2 regions of the Rhodoferax sp. XS2R6 genome follow, and region 1 is predicted to be linked to the other one. Evidence: riboswitches for the same ligand, from Rfam matches in the RefSeq annotation. Region 1 holds a riboswitch; the other holds the start of a gene.
The links. Region 1 has a riboswitch for S-adenosylhomocysteine ahead of ahcY (adenosylhomocysteinase). Riboswitches for the same ligand answer to the same signal wherever they lie in the genome.
Positions count from the first base shown of each region.

Region 2: it holds a riboswitch for S-adenosylhomocysteine, as region 1 does, so the genes downstream of both, AC097A_RS16545 (homocysteine S-methyltransferase family protein) here and ahcY (adenosylhomocysteinase) in region 1, are expected to answer to the same signal.

Region 1 is NZ_JBWMAY010000001.1:1,150,312-1,159,859, reverse strand. It holds gene AC097A_RS05585 (histone deacetylase family protein) at 1-672, shown strand, start outside; gene AC097A_RS05580 (hypothetical protein) at 721-1,371, shown strand; gene AC097A_RS05575 (MFS transporter) at 1,393-2,586, opposite strand; gene AC097A_RS05570 (HAD-IIB family hydrolase) at 2,583-3,416, opposite strand; gene AC097A_RS05565 (hypothetical protein) at 3,477-3,839, shown strand; gene AC097A_RS05560 (peptide chain release factor 3) at 3,864-5,495, opposite strand; gene AC097A_RS05555 (hypothetical protein) at 5,642-5,920, shown strand; gene AC097A_RS05550 (substrate-binding domain-containing protein) at 5,951-6,991, shown strand; S-adenosyl-L-homocysteine riboswitch at 7,055-7,162, shown strand; gene ahcY (adenosylhomocysteinase) at 7,239-8,762, shown strand; gene AC097A_RS05540 (TlyA family RNA methyltransferase) at 8,775-9,548, shown strand, end outside.
Region 2 is NZ_JBWMAY010000005.1:108,100-117,647, reverse strand. It holds gene AC097A_RS16565 (hypothetical protein) at 279-419, opposite strand; gene AC097A_RS16560 (ATP-binding protein) at 596-2,923, shown strand; gene AC097A_RS16555 (hypothetical protein) at 3,146-3,418, shown strand; gene recQ (DNA helicase RecQ) at 3,472-5,319, opposite strand; S-adenosyl-L-homocysteine riboswitch at 5,472-5,571, shown strand; gene AC097A_RS16545 (homocysteine S-methyltransferase family protein) at 5,596-6,672, shown strand; gene AC097A_RS16540 (Gfo/Idh/MocA family protein) at 6,688-7,686, shown strand; gene metH (methionine synthase) at 7,716-9,548, shown strand, end outside.

The DNA.
Region 1 (9,548 bases):
TTCACCAGCGGCACCTGGGTGGCGGCGCGTGCGGGTGCCCATTGCGCGCTGAGTGCGGCGCAGGCGCTGCTGGACGGCGACCGTGCCGCGTTTGCGCTGAGCCGTCCACCGGGCCACCACGCGGGCGCAGACTTTTTTGGTGGTTACTGCTTCCTGAATAACGCCGCGCTGGCTGCACAGCATCTGCGCAACGCAGGCATGCAGAAGGTGGCTGTGCTCGATGTGGACTACCACCACGGCAACGGCACGCAGGCCATCTTTTATGACCGGCCCGATGTGTTCTTTGCCAGCCTGCACGGCGACCCGCGCACCGAGTACCCCTTCTACCTGGGCCATGCCGACGAAACCGGGCAGGGCGCGGGGCTGGGTGCCAACCTGAACCTGCCGCTGCCACGTGGCACCAACTACGCCACCTGGGCGCAGGCGCTGGACACTTCGCTGGCGGCTATCGCCAAGTTTGGTGCCGAGGCGCTGGTGGTCTCGCTGGGCATGGACACGTTTGAGGGCGACCCGATCTCGGGCTTCACGCTCAAGAGTGACGATTACCTGCGCGTGGGCGAACGCCTGGCGCGTGCTGGCCTGCCCACGGCCTTTGTTTTTGAGGGGGGGTATGCGGTGGAAGAAGTGGGCATCAACGCTGTGAATGTGCTGCAGGGTTTTACCGCCGCTTAACAATTTCCCCCGCACCGGCTTGGCCGGGTGCGACTAAGCTCCCATTCCATGATCCGAATTTCTACGCTACCGGCGCACCTGAGTGCCGGGCTCCGTCGCTGGTTGTTGGCCGGTCTGCTGGGCACCCTGGTGGCCTGCGCTGCAATGCCCGCGCTGGTCAATGCCGACGACGGCTATACCGAACGCCTGGTCACCGAGTTCGCCCCTTGGGTGGGCAGCCCGCAGGACACCGAGAGGTTGGTGCAGAGCCTGCAAAGCGGCCAGGCGCTCGACCCCATTGGCGCGGCCAGCGGAGTGCCCGCCACCGGGGCGCTGGGGTATGGCGAAACGCGGCTGGCGCTCAAGCTGGCGCAAGCCACCCTGGCGCAAGAAGGTGTGACCCAGCCAAGTGGCGCGCAAATCCAGGCCGCTTTGCATGGAGGCACCTTGGACACGGTCAACGGCCCCAAGGCGCTGCCCGGCGTGCTGCCGCAGCGCGCCCAGGGCGTGAGCTGGGGGGCGATGGCACAAAGCGCGGGCATGTCGGTGGAAGACCTGATACCGCCCAAATCGGCCGCTCCCAAGAAGGTCGCCGTCCGCAAATCGGCCAAAGCCAAGAAGAAGCTTGCTGGCAAACAAGCTGCCAAAACGGGCGCGAAGACGGCGACCAAGAAGGCCGCCACAGCGCGCAAACCTGCCCCCAAAAAGTCCAGCAAATAGTGCCCGGTGGCGCGTCGGTCGTTAAAACGTGCCGCTGCGCCGGGTGCGCAAAAGGGCTACCAAACCGATAGCTGCTACCGCAATCAACACCAACGGAAATCCCGTACTGGGCGACCAGTCGATGAGCGCGCCGGACAAGGCCGACGCCACCAACCCGCCCAGCGTGTAGTTCAGCACCAGCACCGCGGTGCTGTTCACCAGTGTGATGCCTTGCTCGCGTGCGCCAATGTCCGTCATGCTGAGCGTATAGAGGCTGCTGCCCGCCGCGCCTAATACAAAAACGATGGGCCACGCCAGCCACTGCAGCTGTGCCACCAGCGGCAGCCCGCAGGCAGCCAGCAGTGCGATGGCCACACACATCACCATGAGCGTGCGTCGCCCGCGAACCTTGTCGGTGAAACGATCGGCCACCATACCCACCGGAATGGCAATCAGCGTGCTGCCCAGGCCACTGACCGAGATCAACAGCGCTGCGGCCGCCGCGCCCAAGCCGATAGCCAGGCCATACAGCGGCAGGATGGAGGCCAGACCCAGCTCAAAAAAGCCACCAATAAATCCAGCCAACATGATGATGGGATGGCTGCGTACCGCCTGCCACAGGCCTGCCAGTCCGACGCGCGCGTGGGCCGATTCGGCATGGGGCGGCACCACGGGAATCAGCGCGGTCCACGCCAGACCGATGCAGAGCAGGGCAATGACCAGCCCCAGCGCCGCGTGGCCGCCGGACCCCACCCAGGCCAGCAAGGTGGGCCCGATGATGAAGGTGGCACCCACCATGGTGGCGTAGATGCCGATGTAACGGCCCAGCCGGTCGGAAGGGGAGAACTCGGCAATAAACGCTTCGGCCAGCACCCAGCGCAGCCCACCGGACACACCTGCCAGCAGCTCCAACGCAAACCACAGCCACAGCGCGTCGGTGGTCAAAAAGCCAATGGCCGCCAGCAGCGGCGCGGCCGACGCAAACCACATGGTGGTACGCTGGCCCCAGCGTTTGGTGAGCGCAGAGGCAAATGGGGTGACGATAAAAATGCCCAGCCAGGTGGTGGCCGCAAACAGGCCCGCCACGGTGGTGGACACCTCGCGCTCTTTCAGTAGCACCAGCATCAGCGGCGAGAGCATGAACACGCCCGACAGTTGGAACAACGTGGAGCCAAACACGCTGAGCAGGCCTTTGGTGGAGCCTGTCGACGCGCGACGAACCTGCGCCTGAGTCATAGGCCGCGCCCCTGCAAAATCGCCCGCGCCACTTCGGCAAAACCAGCGCCGCGCTCGGCCGCGGCCACATAACGCGGCAGGTGGGCCAACTGCGGCACAAAACGCGCGATGTTGGCCACGCCCACGCTGTGGGTGAAGTGTTCAAACATGGCCTGGTCGTTGCCCGAGTCGCCTACAAACACCCAGCGGTCCAGTTCAGCGGACAAGTCACGCCCCAGCAGTTCGCGTGTTATCCAGCAGGCGCCCTGCCACTTGTTGAAGTTGCCAAAACAGCCGTGGATGTGGATGCTGCTTACCGTGGTCTGCATGCCCGCGCGTTGCAGCACGGCCAGCACCTGCTGCACCGTGTCGGGCGACAGACGGGCGAATTCGGCGTAGTCAAACGCCAGGTCGGTTTCGCGCCCGGCGCTGTCGCGGCTCAGTTGCACGCCAGGCACTTCGGCCATCACCTGCGCGGCAATGGCCTGCATGTGGGCCTGGTTGGCGGTGCGCGTGACTGCATCCTGTTGATATAGTTTTGATAGCGGCTCGCGCAGATTCGACGGGGGGTGCAGGTCTTTTTGATGCACAAACGCCACCGCCCCATTTTCCGCCACCATGGCATCCACGGGCCAAGCGGGGCCCTGGGTGCCGGCCATAAAGGGTTCGCACCAGCCGATGGGCCGCCCGGTGATAGGAATCACGATCAATCCCGCAGCCTTGAGGTCGGCCAGCGCCTGCAGTGCGTCCGCAGTGATGGCGCCGTCGGTGGTCAGCGTGTCGTCAATGTCAGTGAATACTCCCACCAGGTTGCGGCGGGTATCTTCGGGCCAGTGGGTCAGGGCTTGCATGTGGCGGTTCGGTATGCTGCGGCTTTTGCGCGCAAAGGCGCCATTGTCCGGGAGTTGGTCATGCAGCGTTGGGTCATCATGGGGTTGTCATTGTGGCTGCTGGCCGGGGGCGCTGCCGCGCAGACGCGCGGCGACCAAGCCTTTACCTGCCAGCGTGCCGCCAGCAAGATTGATGGGCTCATCGAAGACTGGCATGCCATGGTGCTGGAGTACAAGGCCGAGGCCAAGAACCCCTCGGTGCTGCAGATGTGGGCCGAGCACCGCAAGGGCCGGCTCAAAACCAACTTCCAGAAGCATTGCAACCGCCAGTGGGCCTCCCACCAGGCCATCTTTGTCTGCTTCAGCGGCTCGGTCACCGAGCTCGGCCTGGCGCTGTGCCACCAGGCCGACACCAACCCCAACGGTTGGCAGTACACCCCCTAGCCGGCGCGGGCGCTGGCCAGTGGCTTAGCCCGCGCTTTGCAGCGCCAGGCCCGCGTGTTCGCGTAGCGGGTGGAAGTGGATCTTGGGAAAGCGCTCCTGCGCCAGGCGCACGTCGTAGGGGCTGGTGCACAGGTAGGCCAGGGTGTCGGCTGCGTCCTTGGCCATGCGCTGGGGGTAGGCATAGACAAACTCGCGCAGCTCGGCCGGCGTGTCAGCCGTGATCCAGCGTGCGCCGGTGTACTGGCTGCCTTCCAGGCGAATGTCGGCGTCGTACTCGGCCTTGAGGCGGTGCTGCACCACTTCAAACTGCAGTTGACCCACAGCGCCCAACAGCATGTTGCCGCCCATCTCGGGGCGGAACACCTGGATGGCACCTTCCTCACCTAACTGGGCCAGGCCCTGTTGTAGTTGTTTGGTGCGCAGCGGGTTTTTCAGCACCACGGTCATGAACATTTCGGGCGCAAAGAAGGGCAGGCCGGTGTACATCAGGTTCACGCTGCCGTCGGTAATCGTGTCGCCCAGCTGCACGCCGCCGTGGGTGGTAAAGCCCACGATGTCACCCGCGTAGGCCTCTTCCACCGCCTCACGGCGCTGACTCATGAAGGTCACCACTGAGGTGGGGCGCAGTTCCTTGGCGGTGCGCATCACCTTGAGCTTCATGCCGGGCGTGTATTTGCCGCTGGCCATGCGCACAAAGGCGATGCGGTCGCGGTGGTTGGCGTCCATATTGGCCTGCACCTTGAACACCACGCCGCTAAAGGCTTCGTCTTCAGGTTGCACCTCTTTCACCACGGGCTGGCGGTTCACCAGTGTGGTGCTGGTGCGGCTCTGCGGGCTGGGTGCCAGGTCCACCAGGGCGTCCAGCACTTCCATCACGCCAAAGTTGTTCACGCCGGAGCCAAAGAACACGGGGGTTTGTTTGCCAGCCAAGAAGGCCTCCAGGTCCCAGGCTGGGGAGGCGCCGGTGGCCAGCTCCATGCTTTCCATGGCCGTGGTCCACTCGTGGCCAAAACGTTGGGCCAGCGAATCGGCGTCGTTCAGGGGCACGGCGTCAAAGTCTTGCGGGCGGCGCTCGCTGCCCGACTCAAACACCGTCATGGCCTGGGTGCGCAAATTGATGATGCCGCCAAACAGCTTGCCCTGGCCCACGGGCCAGGTCATGGGCACGCAAGGCATGCCCAGTTCACGTTCAATCTCGTCCAGGATGTCCAGCGGCTCGCGCACTTCGCGGTCCATTTTGTTCACAAAGGTGATGATGGGCGTATCGCGTTGGCGGCACACCTCGATCAGCCGGCGGGTCTGCGCTTCCACGCCGTTGGCCGCGTCAATCACCATCAGCGCCGAGTCCACGGCGGTCAGCACGCGGTAGGTATCTTCCGAGAAGTCTTTGTGGCCGGGCGTGTCCAGCAGGTTCACCACATGGTCGCGGTAGGCCATTTGCATGACGGACGAGGCGACCGAAATGCCGCGTTGCTTTTCAATCTCCATCCAGTCGGACGTGGCGTGGCGGCTGGCCTTGCGCGCCTTCACCGAACCGGCGATCTGGATCGCACCCGAGAACAGCAGCAGCTTTTCGGTCAGCGTGGTTTTACCGGCGTCCGGGTGGGAAATGATGGCGAACGTGCGGCGACGGCGCGTCTCGGCGAGAAAAGTCATGAAGGGGGAGGGCTGCAAGCAGCGGCTGGGGCAAAGGGGTGGATTTTAGGGCCGATGCGCCAAGGTGGGGATCTGGCAAGATCCGCAGGCACCGCCCGTGGCCCTGGGAAGCCTGAGGGGGTGTTCACCAACCGAGGAGACGGGACATGCGCAGATCACTGGGGTGCACGCTGCTGCAATCGCTGCTGTGGGGGCTTGCCGCCCTTGGCGCCGCGGGCGGCCTTGCCGTGGCCTGGCTGGCCTGCATGCGGGCACAGCTCCCGTACAGCGAAACGGGCAGCTATCTGGACGGCGATGTGGTGTTGCATGAACAGGCCGTTGCCGGGTACGCCCTGGTGGCGCTGGGCCTCCTGGGCGCATCCTGCGGGGCCGCGTGGTTGGCACACCGCTTGCGCCGCAAACGTGCTGCAGGGCGCTGCTTTTGAACGGGCCACGTAGGCATCTACACTCCCGCCATGCAAAAAAGCGGTGGCACAACGAATATCAAGCAACTGGCGCAGGCCTTGGGCCTGTCCACTTCCACGGTCAGCCGCGCCTTGAATGGCTACACCGATGTGAACGAGCAGACCCGTCAGCGCGTGCAGGACATGGCCACCGCGCTGGGCTATCGGCCCGATGCCGGTGCACGCCGCCTGGTGCGTGGCAACACCGATGCGGTAGGCATTGTGTATTCCGCTGCGGTGGAGAACCTGGGCAACCCGCAGTTTCTGGACATGGCTGATGGCCTGGGCGAACGCCTGGAGCGCGATCACCTGGATCTGCTGCTGGCTGTCGCCAAGAACGAAACCGAGCTGGAAATCTACGAGCGCCTGTTCCGTGGTGGGCGGGTGGACGCGGTCATCGTGCCCAACACACGTGTGCAGGACCCGCGCATCGACTACCTGCGGGACAAGGGCTACCCCTTTGTTGGCTACGGCCGCACCGCCGAGTGTGCAGACTACTCCTGGCTGGACTTTGACAACGACATGGGCAGCCGCCTGGCGGTGGAGCATTTGCTGGCGCTGGGTCACACGCGTATTGCCTATGTGCATGCGCCGCTGGCGCTGAACTTTGCCTTCCAGCGCCACCGGGGTTTTATGACTGCGCTGGGCGCGGCGGGTGTGGCTTGCCCAGCGGATTACTGTATTGGTGGGGTGAATGACCGGCGCAGCGGCCTGCAAGCCGTGGCCAAGGTGCTGGCCCTCTCGCCGCGGCCGACCGCGGTGCTCGTGGACAACAACCTGGGGGGCGTGGGCCTGATCCGGGGGCTCATCGACGCCGGCATGCGCGTGGGGCAAGACATTTCGGTGGTGGTGCATGGCGACATCCCGCAGGACACCCTGCTCACCGGGCTGGACGTGACCACCGTGACCCAGCCCACCCCGCAGACCACGGGTATGGCCCTAGCCGAGATGGTGATGCAGGTGCTGCGCGCGCCGCAAGATGGGCCCTACCAGCGGCTGCGCTTGCCCGCCTTGCAGCTGGGCAGCAGCACGGGTTCTGTGCCCATTGCCTGAAAATTTCTTGGCGCTTTGTCCCAGCGGGGTACTGCGGCAATCCGCAAAGCGCTAAAATCGCCCACTTCCGAGGAGCGTTGCAGCTTGCCCGGTGCCCGTCGCGGCACAGCAAGTGAGGCTCGGAAAACACGGTGCGCCCTGCACTGTGCCCCCCAACGGCGCTCACCCACTGGTTTGTGTGCGGTGAGTTTGGCTTCTCAAATCCCCGCCCGCCAGTGCTTATTCACATGAACTTTTGGAGTGAACCATGAGCGCTGCTAAATCCGTCAAGGCTGCCAAGCCCGTTGCCAAACCTGCTGTCACCAAGGCTGTGACCAAATCGGCGGCACCTGCCGCTGCGGCGAAGGCCGAAGACTTCAAGATCGCCGATATCAGCCTGGCTGCCTGGGGCCGCAAAGAGCTGACCATCGCCGAGACCGAAATGCCCGGCCTAATGGCCATCCGCGAAGAATTCGCCAAGGCCCAGCCCCTGAAGGGCGCGCGTATCACCGGCTCGCTGCACATGACCATCCAGACCGGTGTGCTGATTGAAACGCTGAAGTCCCTGGGCGCCGATGTGCGTTGGGCTTCGTGCAACATCTTCTCCACACAAGACCACGCCGCCGCCGCGATTGCCGCCACCGGCACGCCGGTGTTTGCCGTCAAGGGTGAGACGCTGGAAGACTACTGGGATTACACCCACCGCATTTTTGAATTCAACGGCAAGAAGGGCACCGCGGCTGAAGGCCCCAACATGATCCTAGACGACGGTGGTGATGCCACCTTGCTGATGCACCTGGGCGCCCGCGCCGAGAAGGACATCAAGGTGCTGGCCAAACCCGGCAGCCACGAAGAAATTTGCCTGTTCAACAGCATCAAGGCCAAGCTGAAAGTGGACCCCACCTGGTACAGCCGCCGCCTGAAGAACATCATGGGCGTGACCGAAGAAACCACCACCGGCGTGATGCGCCTGGAAGAAATGTCCGCCAAGGGTACGCTGGCCCTGCGCGCCATCAACGTGAACGACTCGGTGACCAAGAGCAAGTTCGACAACCTGTACGGCTGCCGCGAATCCCTGGTGGACGGCATCAAGCGCGCTACCGACGTGATGATCGCCGGCAAGGTGGCTGTGGTGGCGGGTTACGGCGACGTGGGCAAGGGCTCCGCCCAGGCCCTGCGCGCGCTGTCTGCCCAAGTGTGGGTGACCGAGATCGACCCCATCAACGCCCTGCAGGCCGCGATGGAAGGTTACAAGGTCGTGACCATGGAATACGCCGCCGACAAGGCCGATATTTTCGTGACCACCACCGGCAACAAAAACGTCATCAACTACAAGCACATGGAGGCCATGAAGGACCAGGCCATCGTGTCCAACATCGGTCACTTTGACAATGAAATCGACGTCGCTTCGCTGGAAAAGCTGAAGTGGGAAGAGATCAAGCCCCAAGTGGACCACGTGATCTTCCCCGCCAAGGGCAAGAAGCCCGCCAAGCGCATCATCCTGCTGGCCAAGGGCCGTCTGGTGAACCTGGGTTGCGGCACCGGCCACCCCAGCTTCGTGATGTCGTCCAGCTTTGCGAACCAGACGATCGCCCAGATCGAACTGTTCACCAAGCCCAAGGAATACAAGGTTGGCAAGGTCTACGTGCTGCCCAAGCACCTGGACGAAAAAGTGGCCCGTTTGCACCTGAAGAAGGTGGGCGCCATGCTGACCGAGCTGACCGACGAGCAAGCTTCGTACATCGGCGTCTCCAAAGCCGGCCCGTACAAAAAAGACACTTACCGCTACTAAGCCAAGGATTCCATGCGTATAGACCAACTGCTGGTACAGCGCGGGCTGGCCAGCACCCGCTCGCAGGCCCAACGCCTGATCGCCGATGGCGTGCAATGGCAAAAGATGGAAGTGGGCGGGCAGGTCTGGAAACGCGTGGTCAAAAATGGCGACGACGTGCCCGAGGACGCTGCCATCGAGCTGCTGGACGACTCCGAGGCACGTTATGTGTCGCGGGGTGGCCTGAAGCTGGAGGCAGCCCTCAAACACGTGGGCCTGTCAGTGGAGGGCCTGCGTTGCCTGGACGTGGGGCAGAGCACCGGTGGTTTCACCGACTGCCTGCTGCAAGCCGGCGCCGCTGCAGTGGTGGGGGTGGATGTGGGCAGTGCCCAGTTGCACCCCAGCCTGCGCGAGGATGCGCGTGTTCTGTGCGTGGAGAGTGTCAATGCCCGCACCCTGTCTGCTGCAGATTTGATAGCTGCTTACGCAGACAGTACGGGGGCTGAAGGCCAATTTGATGTAGAAGAAGACGGCCCAACCTTCGAAGGGTTTGACGGCTCCGACGACAGCCGCGAGGAGGCCGAGCTGGCCACCTTGCCGCCAGAATTCGCGCCACCGTTTGACCTGCTGGTGGCCGACCTGTCCTTCATCTCGCAAACCTTGGTACTGCCCGCGGCCGTGCCTTTGTTGCGCGAGGGTGGCACCCTGCTGACCCTGGTGAAGCCGCAGTTTGAACTGCAGCCTGGCCAGGTGGGCAAGGGTGGCATTGTCAAAGACCCGGCCATGTACGCCATCGTCGAGCAGCGC
Region 2 (9,548 bases), on a different contig from region 1:
TACGAAGCGATTACATCGAATAACTATGCATAAATAACATCACTAAATGCTCAAAACACCATTGTTTGTTGTAATGCGGAATGATGGGGCTGTGTGCGTCGCAGGGCCGCAGCACATGGGCCGGGCCATGACAAAAAATAGGAGAGGGGGAGAAAGCGGCAGCCTGCAGCGCGGCAGGGGCCAGATACAGACGTCCGACGCGCCGTGGCGCCAGACGCGACCACGTCCGCAATGGATGCTCGCCCCGGTGCAGGGCTGGGCGTGCGGACGGGTGGGGTTTAGGCCATGGACACTGCAATAAATGCCAGCAGGAACATCAGCACGCCGCCCACGATAGGCAACACGATGGGCATCAAAGGCACCACGTCGTCCACGGGGTCTGCGGCATGGTGGTCGGTGTGGTTGTCAGGTGCGGACATGGCGGAATCCTTGGGTTCTTCGATTGGAAAACGCGAATTTTACCCACACCACCCGCGATTGGGCCGTCACTTGATCACTTGGGCGCGCCGGTATGGAAATCTGGGCCCATGTCTTCCATCTTGGCCCAGACTGCGCTATCGTCATTTCAGCACGTCACTGTGCTGGAGGCGTTTGAATGGTCAAGCGTACGCTGTTCCATCCTCTGGGTGGGCATCTCATTCCCTCACCGGGCCTGCAAGAGGCGCCGGTGCTGGACCTGATGTGCTCCCACTTTGTGCTCACCCTGGCTGCGCGCCAGGGGGCCAACTTCAATGTGCGCCGCGATTTCAATGGCGTGGTGGGCCTGGCCGGGCGGCATCTGGTCTGGCCCGTGTCGGTGCTGGGCCGCTTGCGCGAGTTTCTGGCGCGCCGCTGCCAAGGCAACGAGCTTTGGCGGGGCCATGAGGCGCTGGAGGCGACCGAGTTTTTGGCACGTTACGGTGTGTGGTGTGGCCCCTACGACGAAGCCACCCTGTTCTTCTTTCTGGACGAATACGCCAAAGACCAGCCCAAAGACCTGATTTCGGTGCTCTCGGTCACCGGCGAGTGGTTGCGCCATGCACTCAAAAAGCAGTCCACGCTGGTAGAAAAAAACATCAACGCCCTGGCCGGCCTGTTGCAGCTCAACAAGGCCGAACGCGCGCTGCTGCTTTACGGCACGCTGGCCCGGTACCAGCGCGACATGCGCAGCATTCTGGTGGAATTCAAGGTCAACAACGCCCCCGAGGCGTATGCCGCGATTGCCGAAGTGGCCGGTGTGAGCCCGCAGGAGCTGGGCGAGGCGCTGCGTGCGGGTTCGCGCCTGGAGCGTATTGGCCTGGTGGAAAACCTGATCTCCGAACACAACATCACCGACCTGGCGGACCTGATGAAGGTCAGCGAGAAGCTGCCCCCAGTGCTGATGCGCCAGTACCGCGACCAGGCCGAGCTGATGGCGGTGTTCACCCGCCTGTCCACCAAAAGCCAGCTGGGCCTGCAGGATTTCAGTTTTGTGGCGGAGGACGCCGCCGTGTTGTGCAGCCTGCTGGCCAATGCGGTGGCCCGCAAGGAAGCTGGGATTAACGTGTTGCTTTACGGCCCGCCCGGCACCGGCAAGACCGAACTCGCCAAGGTGGTGGCCCAGCAGGCGGGGCTAGAGCTGTTTGAGGTGGAGTACGCCGACCGCGACGGCAACTCGCTCAGCGGACGCGACCGCTACCGTTCGCTGCAAATCGCCCAAGTCTTTCTCAAGGGCAGTGCCCAGGCGGCACTGCTGTTTGACGAGGTGGAGGATGTGTTCCCGCCCCTGTCCAGCGAGGCGGCGCACCTGATTGCACGTGCCGACGCGTCGCCCACACCCGCCAGCGGCAGCGTAAGTGGCAAGGCTTGGGTGAACCAAATTCTGGAGTCCAACGCCGTGCCCACGCTGTGGGTGACCAACCGCATCGAGCAGATCGACCCCGCGTTTCGCCGCCGGTTTGCCTACCACTTGGAGCTCAAGTCACCGCCCCCGGGCGCCCGCGAAAGTCTGGTGCGCAAGACCCTGGCAGAAGTACCGGTGTCCGAAGGTTTTGTGGCCCGCCTGAGCAGCCGCAAGGGCCTGACACCGGCGCAAATTCGCACCGCCGCCCGTTTTGCGACGCTGGCCACCGACACTGCGGACACCTTAACGGCCGGCCCGGCCCTGGAGGCCCTGATTGAGCGGCAACTAAAAAACGCCGATTTGGCACTGGGCAATGCCGCCCCGGTGCTGGCCACGCCCACTGCCCTCAGCGCCTACCGGCTGGAGCTGCTGCACCTGCAAAGTCGCTACGACATTGCCCGTGTGGTGCAGGCCCTGAAAACCCGTGGCCACGGCACCCTGTGTTTTTATGGCCCGCCCGGCAGCGGCAAAACTGCGCTGGCCGAACACATGGCCCTGGCGCTGGGTCGCCCGCTGCTGGTGCGCCAGGCCAGCGACCTGCTGAGCAAATACATTGGTGAAACCGAGCAGGCCATGGCCGCCATGTTCCGCGAGGCCGAGTCCGAAGGGGCGGTGTTGCTGCTGGACGAAGCCGATAGCTTTTTGCAGGATCGCCGCGGCGCCCAGCGCAATTACGAGGTGAGCGAGGTCAACGAGATGCTGCAGGGCATGGAGCGTTACCGGGGTGTTTTTATCTGCACCACCAACCTGATGGACCGGCTGGACCCGGCCGCGCTGCGCCGATTCACCTTCAAGATCGAGTTTTTGCCGCTAAGCCCGGCCCAGCGCGAGTCGGTGTTTTTGGCCGAAGCCTGCCCGGGGCAAGACAGCTTGCCGCCGGCTTGGGCCAGCCGTTTGGCGGCGTTGGACCAGTTGTGCCTGGGCGATGTGGCCGCGGTGCGGCGCCAGGCCGACATTCTGGGCACCGTGCTGGGGCCCGAAGAGTTTTTGGAGCAGCTGGAGGCGGAACACCGAATCAAACCCGAGGTGCGCGAGCGCCGGTCCATGGGGTTTGTGCACTAAAACAAGCGCGGGCGGGCCCGCCCAGCCGCGTGCCAGGGTGCAAATGCACGGTTTTGGTAACCCATTTGTAATTATTTGAACCTGCTGTCAACCAATCCCCCCCTTGGTGCGTGAAAGGCTCATGCGGACGCCAAACCGCAGCCCACGTTGGACATACAGGGGCCGCACCGGCGTCTATTTCATCCTCTTAGCGCGGCAACTATGCACCGAGACACGATTCAAGTGCCTGAAAAAGGCACCTACAAGTGGCAGCTGTTTGACTACTGGTCTGGCGAATTCCGCCAAACCCATGCAGACCATTCGGCCTACATCGCCCTGAACTTTGCCGGCGCCCTGGAGGCTTGCCGCACCAAATTCCAGGCACTGATGCAGCACCACCGCGCCAAGGCCGCCGATACAGCCTGCGCCGCCCGCCACATGCGCGCCATCCAGCGCCTGCAAAACACCATGTCGGGCGCTGCCATGGCCTACGAGAGCGGTTTTCACCGCCACTGAGCCCCCGCGCTGGGACGTCGACCCAGGACGTTTTATCCTGGCTGCGGCAGTTTCTACTCCAGCGCCACCACCCGCAGCACATCGCTGGCATAGGCTTCCAGCTTCTTGGCGCCTATGCCGCTGATGCCCTGCAGGTCATCCAGGCTCTGGGGCGCACGTTGCGCAATGGCCGCCAGCGTGGCGTCGTGGAAAATCACATAGGCGGGCAGGTTGTGCTCTTTGGCCACCTCGGCCCGCCAGGCCTTGAGGGCCGAATAACGCAGCAGGCCTTCGCTGTCCAGGTTGATGGGCGCCTTGACCACCGCACCCAGGCGCGGGTTGCGCCGGCTCTTGCGGTCGGCCGGGGCCGAGACCGATTCGCGCAACATCACCGGCACCTCGCCTTTGAGCACCGCACGCGATTCGGCCGTCAGTTGCAGCGTGCTGAACTCCCCCCCTTGTACCGCCACCGCGCCCATGGCAATCAGCTGGCGCAACACGCCGCGCAATTGCAGTTCCGAAAAATCGGCGCCCAATCCAAAAGTGCTGAGGCTGGTGTGGCCGTACTGGGTGACTTTTTCCGTGGTCTTGCCACGTACGATGTCCATCAGGTGGCCGGCGCCAAAACTGACACCATTCATTTGCTGAATGCGGTAGATGGTGGACAGCAGCTTGCGGGCCGCATCCGTGCCGTCCCACACTGCGGGTGGGTTCAGGCAGTTGTCGCAGTTGCCACAGGGCTGGCTGGCTTCGCCAAAGTAACTTAGCAGCCGCACACGGCGGCAGTCGGTGGCCTCGGCCAGGCCCAGCAAAGCATCCAGCTTGCCGCGCATGACCTGTTTGAATTCCTCGCTGGCCGGGCTCTCGTCAATCATGCGGCGCTGGTTCACGACGTCTTGCAGGCCATAGGCCATCCAGGCGTCGGCGGCCTGGCCATCGCGGCCGGCGCGGCCGGTCTCCTGGTAGTAGCCTTCGATGTTCTTAGGCATGTCGCGGTGGGCTACAAAACGCACATCTGGCTTGTCGATGCCCATGCCAAAGGCAATGGTGGCCACCATCACGATGCCTTCTTCGCGCAAAAACCGGTCCTGATGGGTCTGGCGCAGCTTGGCGTCCAGGCCCGCATGGTAGGGCAGGGCCTTGATGCCGGCATCCACCAGGGTCTGCGCCATGTCTTCCACCTTTTTGCGGCTCTGGCAGTAGACGATGCCGGCCTCTCCCTCGTGTTCGCGCTCAATGAACCGCAGCAGCTGGGTGGTGGAGTCTTTCTTCTCGACGATGGTGTAACGAATGTTGGGGCGGTCAAAGCTGCTGACAAAGGCGCGCGCGTCTTCGAGCTGCAGCCGCTCCAGAATGTCGGCGCGTGTCAGGTCGTCGGCGGTGGCGGTGAGCGCAATGCGGGGAATGCCGGGGTAGCGCTCGTGCAGCACCGTGAGGTTGCGGTAGTCGGGTCGAAAGTCATGGCCCCACTGGCTCACGCAATGCGCTTCGTCAATCGCGAACAGGCTGAGCTTGCCGCGCTCGAACAGCGAATCCAGCAGCGCTAAAAAGCGTGCGTTGTTGACCCGCTCGGGCGCGGCGTAGAGCATGGTGATTTCGCCGCGCAGCAGTTGTTGCTCGATCTGGTAGGCCTCGTCGCCACTCAACGTGGAGTTCAGGAAGGCGGCGCTCACGCCCGCCTCGTGCAGCGCACCCACCTGGTCGTGCATCAGCGCAATCAGGGGCGAAATGACCAGCGTGGCGCCCAGCCCGCTCTGTTGTCGCGCAATGGCAGGGATCTGGTAACACAGCGATTTGCCCCCGCCTGTGGGCATGAGCACCAGCGCGTCACCACCGGCAATGACGTGCTCCACGATGGCCGCTTGGGGGCCACGGAACTGCTCGTAGCCGAATACATCGCGGAGGATCTGCAATTGGGGCACGGGAATGCTATAAAAATAAGAGCTGCTTGCGCAATATCTATAAGGGCTAGGGCACTAAAAGACCAATATTTGTGCCGACGGAGGTGCGCTCTATTGTCGTGCAAGCGAGATGGTGCAGCAGCAGCGATGGCGCTTGTCGACTAAAATCACGGCTTCCCAAGGGGCGCTGCAGCTGGCGCCTGTCTTCACCGGTTCATCGTGTGCAGGCAGGCCTCCAGTCAGGCTTGGGGACTCCAACCGCGCTCACTTGTTTAAATCCACACAGTGAGCCGCCGAATGAAGCCCATCACCTACACCCGTGCACAAGCCTTGCCAGGCATTCTGGCGCAGCGCATCGCCATTTTGGACGGCGCCATGGGCACCATGATCCAGCGCTTCAAGCTGGGCGAGGCCCAGTACCGCGGCGAGGGCTACACCGGCCCCGGCAGCCAGGGCGACCGCTTCAAGGCTTTCCACAAAGACGTCAAAGGCAACAACGAGCTGCTGAGCCTGACGCGGCCCGATGTCATCAGCGACATCCACGAACGCTACTTGGCCGCCGGTGCGGACATGATCGAGACCAACACCTTTGGTGCCACCACCGTGGCCCAGGCGGACTACGACATGGCCGATCTGGCCGTTGAGATGAACCTGGTGTCTGCCAAGCTGGCCCGCGCCGCCTGCGACAAATACAGCACGCCCGACAAGCCCCGCTTTGTCTGCGGCGCCCTGGGCCCCACGCCCAAGACGGCCAGCATCAGCCCCGATGTGAACGACCCCGGCGCACGCAATGTGACCTTTGAAGAGCTGCGCGCCGCCTACTACGACCAGACCAAGGCGCTGGTGGAGGGCGGCAGCGACGTGATCCTGGTGGAAACCATTTTTGATACGCTGAACGCCAAGGCTGCGCTGTTTGCCGTGGATGAGTACTTCGAGGCCAGCGGTGAGCGCCTGCCCATCATCATCAGCGGCACGGTGACCGACGCTTCGGGCCGCATTTTGAGCGGCCAGACCGTGACGGCCTTCTGGCACAGTGTGCGCCATGCGCAGCCCCTGGCCATTGGCCTGAACTGCGCGCTGGGTGCGGCACTGATGCGTCCCTATATCCAGGAGCTGAACAAGGTGGCGCCCGACACCTTCATCAGCTGTTACCCCAACGCCGGCCTGCCCAACCCCATGAGCGACACCGGCTTTGACGAAACGCCCGACGTGACCAGCCGCCTGGTGCGCGAGTTCGCCGAAGAGGGCCTGGTCAACATCGTGGGCGGCTGCTGCGGCACCACACCCGACCACATTGGCGCCATCGCCCATGCGGTGAACCCGGTGGCTGCGCGCAACGTGCAGCGCAATTTCTTCTACAAAGAAGCCGCCTGAAGCGAGAACACAGCCATGAAAAAAGTCACCTGGGGCGTGCTGAGCACCGCCAAGATTGGTATGGAAAAGGTCACCCCTGCGCTTATGCGCAGCCAGTGGTGTGATGTGCAGGCGATTGCGTCTCGCTCGCTGGAGAGTGCGCAGGCTGCGGCAGGCAAGCTGGGCATTCCCAAGGCCTATGGTTCGTATGAAGAATTGTTGGCTGACCCCGCCATTGAGGCGATCTACAACCCCTTGCCCAACGACCTGCATGTGCCCATGACGCTGGCTGCTGCGCGCGCGGGCAAACATGTGTTGTGCGAGAAGCCGATTGCGCTCAACGCGAATGAGGCCGCGCAGCTGCGCGAGGTGGCAGGCAAAGTGCACATCATGGAAGCCTTCATGGTGCGCTTTCACCCGCAGTGGCTGCGCACGCGTGAGCTGGTGCAAAGTGGCGCCTTGGGGGATTTGCGTACCGTGCAGGTGTGGTTCTCCTACTTCAACCGCAATGCGGCCAACATCCGCAACGATGCGAGCAAAGGCGGCGGCGCCTTGATGGACATCGGCTGTTACCCCATCGTCGCAGGGCGCTTTTTGTTTGGGGCCGAGCCGCTGCGTGTGATGGCATTGGCCGATATGGACCCCGACTTTGGCGTAGACCGTGGGTTCAGTGCCCTGCTGGATTTTGGCAATGGTCGCCGGCTGGACTTCACAGTTTCCATGCAGAGCACGCCCTACCAGCGCGTGCAGGCCATTGGCACCGAGAAGCGCGTGGAAATCGAAATTCCGTTCAACGCGCCCCAGGGCCAGGAAACCCGTATTTTTGTGGACGACGGCAAGGTGCCAGGTGGTGGTTCGGCCGTTACCGAAACCTTTGCCGCCTGCGACCAGTACAGCCTGGAGGGTGATGCTTTCTCGCTGGCCATCCGCGGCACGCACCCCCTGCAGTACGGCGTGGAAGACGCCATCCAGAACATGCGCATCATCGACGCGCTGTTTGCCTCGCAGGCCAGCGGCCGCTGGGAATCGGTCTAGGCCGCCATACACACCATTAGAGGTCTTTTATGCCCCAAGCACCCGCGAATACTGCGCAAGCAGCTATTAAAAACGTAGCGCCCATGATGTTGTCCGGCCTGGAGCCGGTGTTGATCGACAGCAGCAGCCTGTTCGTCAACGTGGGTGAGCGCACCAACGTCACCGGTTCCAAAGCCTTTGCCCGCATGATCTTGAACGGTCAGTTTGAAGAAGCCTTGGCCGTAGCACGCCAGCAGGTGGAAAACGGCGCGCAGATCATCGACATCAACATGGACGAGGCCATGCTGGACAGCCAGGCCGCCATGGTGCGCTTTCTGAACCTGATCGCGTCTGAGCCCGATATTTCGCGCGTGCCCATCATGATCGACAGCTCCAAGTGGAGCGTGATCGAGGCTGGCCTGCGCTGCGTGCAAGGCAAGGCGGTGGTGAACTCCATCAGCATGAAGGAGGGCGTGGACGCCTTCAAGCACCAGGCCAAGCTGCTGCGCCGGTACGGCGCGGCCGCCGTGGTCATGGCATTTGACGAAAAAGGTCAGGCTGACACCTACGAGCGCAAGGTGGAGATTTGCGAACGCGCCTACCGCATCCTGGTGGATGAGGTGGACTTTCCTGCGGAGGACATCATCTTCGACCCCAACATCTTCGCCATCGCCACCGGCATTGAAGAGCACAACAACTATGCGGTGGACTTTATCAACGCCACGCGCTGGATCAAGGACAACCTGCCGGGTGCCAAGGTGAGCGGTGGTGTGAGCAACGTGTCGTTCAGCTTCCGCGGCAACGACCCGGTGCGTGAGGCCATCCACACCGTGTTCCTGTACCACGCCATCCAGGCGGGCATGGACATGGGCATCGTGAACGCCGGCATGGTGGGTGTGTACGACGACCTGGAGCCCGTGCTGCGCGAGCGCGTGGAAGACGTGGTGCTGAACCGCCGCCCCGACGCCGGCGAGCGCCTGGTGGAGATTGCCGAAACCGCCAAAAGCGGTGCCAAGGACGAAAGCAAGAAGCTGGAGTGGCGCGGCACGCCCGAGGCGCCCGCGTCGGTAGGCGCGCGTCTCAGCCATGCGCTGGTGCATGGCATCACCGATTTCATCACCCAGGACACCGAAGAGGCCTACCAAGACGTGCTGGCCAAGGGTGGCCGCCCGCTGCATGTGATCGAAGGCCCGCTGATGGACGGCATGAATGTGGTGGGCGACTTGTTCGGCCAGGGCAAGATGTTCCTGCCCCAGGTGGTGAAAAGCGCACGCGTGATGAAAAGCGCCGTGGCGCATCTGCTGCCCTACATCGAGGCCGAGAAGCTGGCCATGGTGGAGGCCGGTGGCGAAGCCAAGGCCAAGGGCAAGATCGTGATTGCCACGGTCAAAGGCGACGTGCACGACATCGGCAAGAACATCGTCACCGTGGTTCTGCAGTGCAACAACTTTGACGTGGTCAATATGGGCGTGATGGTGCCCTGCCACGAGATTCTGGCGCGCGCCAAGATCGAAGGCGCGGACATCATCGGCCTGTCGGGTCTGATCACACCCAGCCTGGAAGAGATGCAGTATGTGGCGGGTGAGATGCAGAAGGACGACTACTTCCGCATCAAAAAGATTCCGCTGCTCATCGGCGGCGCTACCTGCAGCCGCGTGCACACCGCGGTGAAGATCTCGCCGCATTACGAAGGCCCTGTGGTCTACGTGCCCGATGCCTCACGCAGCGTGAGCGTGGCGCAGAGCCTGCTGAGCGAGCAGGCGGCCAAGTACATCGACGAACTCAACACCGACTACGACAAGGTGCGCCACCAGCACGCCAACAAGAAGCAGACACCGATGTGGCCCCTGGCCAAGGCACGCGCCAACAAGACGCCGATCGAC